2 regions of the Streptomyces sp. CWNU-52B genome follow, and region 1 is predicted to be linked to the other one. Evidence: riboswitches for the same ligand, from Rfam matches in the RefSeq annotation. Region 1 holds a riboswitch; the other holds the start of a gene.

Region 1 (2,192 bases):
ACGAACTGGGCACACGGACGGACGAGTTGACCGAGCGTGGAACGGGCGGGGCCGGCGCCGCGGGAGCCGTGCTGCTGACGCCCGCGCACCAGTTCCCCATGGGGGTGCCGCTGCGTCCCGACCGGCGGGCCGCCGCCGTCGACTGGGCGCGGCGCACCGGCGGGCTGATCCTGGAGGACGACTACGACGGGGAGTTCCGCTACGACCGGCAGCCCGTGGGCGCCCTCCAGGGCCTCGACCCGGACCACGTGGTGTACTTCGGCACCGCCAGCAAGGCCCTCGCCCCCGGCCTGCGCCTGGGCTGGCTGGTCCTGCCGCCGGACCTGGTCTCCGAGGCCGTCGCGGAGAAGGGCGCCGCGGACTGGTCGTGCGGAGTCCTGGACCAGCTGACCCTTGCGGAGTTCATCACCTCGGGCGCGTACGACCGTCACGTACGCGCCTCCCGGCTCCGGTACCGGCGCCGCCGCGACCAGCTCGTCTCGGCCCTCGCCGCCCGCGCCCCGTCGGTCACGGCCACCGGCATCGCGGCCGGGTTCCACGCGGTGCTGCGGCTCCCGCCGGGCACCGAGCAGTCGGTGGTCCGCGCGGCGGCCTGGCACGGTCTCGCCCTGCACGGTCTGGCCGGCTACCGGCATCCCGCCGCCACGCCCCCACCGGTGGACGCCCTGGTCGTCGGCTACGGCACGCCGTCGGACAGCGGCTGGCCGGGAGCGCTGGAGACCCTGTGTGAGGCGCTCGCGGTGTCGCTCGCATCGTGGACGGGTGCCCCTGCCCCGCGTGCGCCCGGTAGGCTCGCTCCCGGGCCGTGACTGGCGCGCTGGGATGGGATCGACCATCGGGGAGCGGCCCGGAACCGTGTGCCGTGCGCCTGGGCCGAACCGTGAACGCCGAACGCAACGCCACGTCCGGAGGCCGTCATGTCGCAGCCCGTTCCCACGCCCGTCCCCACCTCCCTCTCCGCCGAGTCCACCGCCTTCCGCAGCGCCCTCGAAGTGATCCGTGCCGTCGAGCCCCGGGTCGCCGACGCCATCGGGCAGGAGGTCGCCGACCAGCGCGAGATGCTCAAGCTGATCGCCTCCGAGAACTACGCCTCCCCGGCGACGCTCCTCGCGATGGGCAACTGGTTCAGCGACAAGTACGCCGAGGGCACCGTCGGCCGCCGCTTCTACGCCGGCTGTCGCAACGTGGACACCGTCGAGGCCCTCGCCGCCGAGCACGCCCGTGAGCTCTTCGGCGCCGAGCACGCCTACGCCCAGCCGCACTCCGGCATCGACGCCAACCTCGTCGCCTTCTGGGCCGTACTCGGCCGGCGCGTCGAGGCCCCCGCCCTCCAGAAGGCCGGCGTCCGCAACGTCAACGACCTCTCCGACGCCGACTGGGCCGAGCTGCGCCAGGCCTTCGGCAACCAGCGCATGCTCGGCATGTCCCTGGACGCGGGCGGCCACCTCACCCACGGCTTCCGTCCGAACATCTCCGGCAAGATGTTCGACCAGCGCTCCTACGGCACCGACCCCGCCACCGGCCTCATCGACTACGAGGCCCTGCGGGTGTCCGCCCGCGAGTTCAAGCCGCTGATCATCGTCGCCGGCTACTCCGCGTATCCCCGCCTCGTGAACTTCCGGATCATGCGGGAGATCGCGGACGAGGTCGGCGCCACGCTCATGGTCGACATGGCGCACTTCGCGGGCCTCGTCGCGGGCAAGGTCCTCACCGGGGACTTCGACCCGGTCCCGCACGCCCAGATCGTCACCACGACCACCCACAAGTCGCTGCGCGGCCCGCGCGGCGGCATGGTCCTGTGCGACGAGTCGCTCGCCGAGCAGGTCGACCGGGGCTGCCCGATGGTCCTCGGCGGTCCCCTTCCGCACGTCATGGCCGCCAAGGCAGTCGCGCTCGCCGAGGCCCGCCGCCCCGAGTTCCGCGACTACGCCCAGGCCGTCGTCGACAACGCCCGCGCCCTCGCCGAGGGCCTGATGCGGCGCGGTGCCACGCTGGTCACCGGCGGCACGGACAACCACCTCAACCTCATCGACGTCGCCTCCTCCTACGGCCTCACCGGCCGGCAGGCCGAGTTCGCGCTGCTCGACTCGGGCATCGTCACCAACCGCAACGCGATCCCCGCCGACCCCAACGGCGCCTGGTACACCTCGGGCATCCGGATCGGCACGCCCGCGCTGACCACCCGCGGCCTC
Region 2 (2,192 bases), on a different contig from region 1:
TCTGCAGCGCGGCCGCCTCGACGGTCTGCGCCAGCAGCGTGGCGATCGTCATCGGACCGACCCCGCCGGGTACCGGAGTGATCAGCGAGGCCTGCTCACGGGCGCCGTCGAAGTCGACGTCACCGACGTTGCCGGGGTTGTAACCGGCGTCGACGACGACCGCGCCCGGCTTGATGTCCTCGCCGCGGACCAGCCGCGGCCGGCCCACCGCGGCCACCACGATGTCCGCCTCCCGCACGGCCGACGCCAGGTCGGCGGTACGCGAGTGGCAGTACGTCACCGTGGCGTCGCGGCCGAGCAGCAGCATGCCCACCGGCTTGCCGAGGATCGCGCTGCGGCCCACCACCACGGCCCGCCTGCCGGCCGGGTCGACGTCGTACTCGTCCAGCAGGCGCATGATCCCGCCCGGGGTGCACGACGCGAAGCCGGGCAGTCCGAAGCTCGTCGCGGAGAAGGAGGCGAGGGTGACCCCGTCGACGTCCTTCTCCGGAGCGATCGCCTCGAAAGCCGCCCGCTCGTCGATGTGCGGCCCCGTCGGGTGCTGCAGCAGGATGCCGTGCACGGCGGGGTCGGCGGACAGCCCGGCGAGCGTGCCGACCAGTTCGGCCGTCGTGGTCGCGGCGGGCAGCGACACGTGCCGTGACGTGATCCCGGCCTTGCGGGAGCGGTTCTGCTTCATCCGTACGTAGGTGACGGAGGCGGGGTCCTCGCCGACCAGCACGGTGGCGAGACAGGGCGCCACGCCGGTGCGTCCGGTGAGCTCGGCCGCACGCTGCGCCGTCTCCTCGATGATCCGCCGGGCGGGACCGGTGCCGTCCATGAGACGGGCCTGGGACATGAGCCACTCCTGAGCGTCGTGGAAGATGCCCAGGCGCGCGGCGAAGACGGTGTCGTCGGGCCGCTCCCCGGTGGTACTCCACCTCAGCGCCAGTCACGGCCTGCTGCCAGCGTACGCGGTGCCTCGCCGGAATGCTGAGCCTCACGGGTGAGGGGGCGGCCCGAGCCGTGTCCGTGAGCCGCTTTCCACCGTTGCTGAAAGCATGATCTCAACACGACGTATTGTCGCCACCGTCGGCCTCGCCCTCAGCGTCACCGGTTTCGCCGTCTCCTCCGCGGGCGCCGCCACGGTCCCCGAGACGGGAAAGCTGGACCCGATCGCGGAACTCGACTCGATCGCCGTGAGCGACCTCCCCGCCGAGCACCGGGACAAGATCCCGAAGATCTCCGACGGGATCCAGAGCCTCAACGAGCTGAACGGCCTCTACCAGCTGGAGCAGCTGCACCAGGTGACCGACCTCGCCGCCCCGGTCACCGGACTGCTCCCCGCCGTCGAGTACTGAGCCGCCGCGTACCCCGCTCTGTTCCGGACGCCGCGTCCGGATGCGGGTGCGGGCGGTCCGGGTGAGGCTGAGGGCATGTCGGAACACCCGGTGGTACTCGTCCATCCGCCACGCGGCGACGGCGGCCGGCGCGTGGCGGTCCACGGCGAGGCGGTCGGCACCGCCATGAGCCTCCTGGACGTCGTCGAGTTCCTGCGCCGGGCCGGACTGGACTTCGACGAGAACGAGGTCGCGGTGTCGCCGCTCGTCGAGTGGCGCGGCGGAGGCTCCTCGTACTGGGGGCCGGAGCCACGGAGCTGACGCACGCGTGGGCCCCGGCCGCCACGCGCGCGACGACCTCGCCGGCCCGCACGTCGGTCACATCTCGCGGTGCACGAGGAAATCGAGCAGTGTCCGCAGGCCGTGGGTGGCACGGGACGCCGAGGGGAGGCCGTCGAGACAGGCGCCGACGGCGAGGACGTGGCGACGGGCCTCCGCCAGGGCGGCCGCGCGCCCGCCGGCGTCCTCGATCAGGACCGCGGCGCGCCGGGCCGCAGGCTCGTCGAGCGGCTCGGCGGAGCCGAGGAGGCGGGCCAGCGGCCGGGCCGCCGCCGGATCGGCGAGGGCGGCCAGGACCGGGAACGTCTTCTTGCCCCGGAGGAGGTCCGCGTGGACCGGCTTGCCCGTGACGGCGGGGTCGCCCCAGATGCCCAGCAGGTCGTCGACCACCTGGAAGGCCACGCCCAGATGGCGGCCCGCGCGGTCGAGCGTGGCGGCCGTCCCGCCGGGGGCACCGGCGAGCACAGCGCCCAGGGCGGTCGCGCAGCCGAGGAGCGCGCCGGTCTTGTGCTCGGCCATCGCCCGGTACTCGTC

Evidence for each region. Region 1 has a riboswitch for ZMP and ZTP ahead of ACLVWQ_RS19260 (glycine hydroxymethyltransferase). Riboswitches for the same ligand answer to the same signal wherever they lie in the genome.
Region 2: another riboswitch for ZMP and ZTP. It lies ahead of ACLVWQ_RS04180 (bifunctional 5,10-methylenetetrahydrofolate dehydrogenase/5,10-methenyltetrahydrofolate cyclohydrolase); the one in region 1 lies ahead of ACLVWQ_RS19260 (glycine hydroxymethyltransferase).

What each region holds. Positions count from the first base shown of each region.
Region 1 covers NZ_JBLFJV010000019.1:327,808-329,999, forward strand. Annotated here, with positions in the region: gene ACLVWQ_RS19255 (PLP-dependent aminotransferase family protein) at 1-809, shown strand, start outside; ZMP/ZTP riboswitch at 796-881, shown strand; gene ACLVWQ_RS19260 (glycine hydroxymethyltransferase) at 918-2,192, shown strand, end outside.
Region 2 covers NZ_JBLFJV010000005.1:301,513-303,704, forward strand. Annotated here, with positions in the region: gene ACLVWQ_RS04180 (bifunctional 5,10-methylenetetrahydrofolate dehydrogenase/5,10-methenyltetrahydrofolate cyclohydrolase) at 1-838, opposite strand, end outside; ZMP/ZTP riboswitch at 859-945, opposite strand; gene ACLVWQ_RS04185 (hypothetical protein) at 1,041-1,340, shown strand; gene ACLVWQ_RS04190 (hypothetical protein) at 1,416-1,640, shown strand; partial or broken gene ACLVWQ_RS04195 (polyprenyl synthetase family protein) at 1,698-2,192, opposite strand, start outside.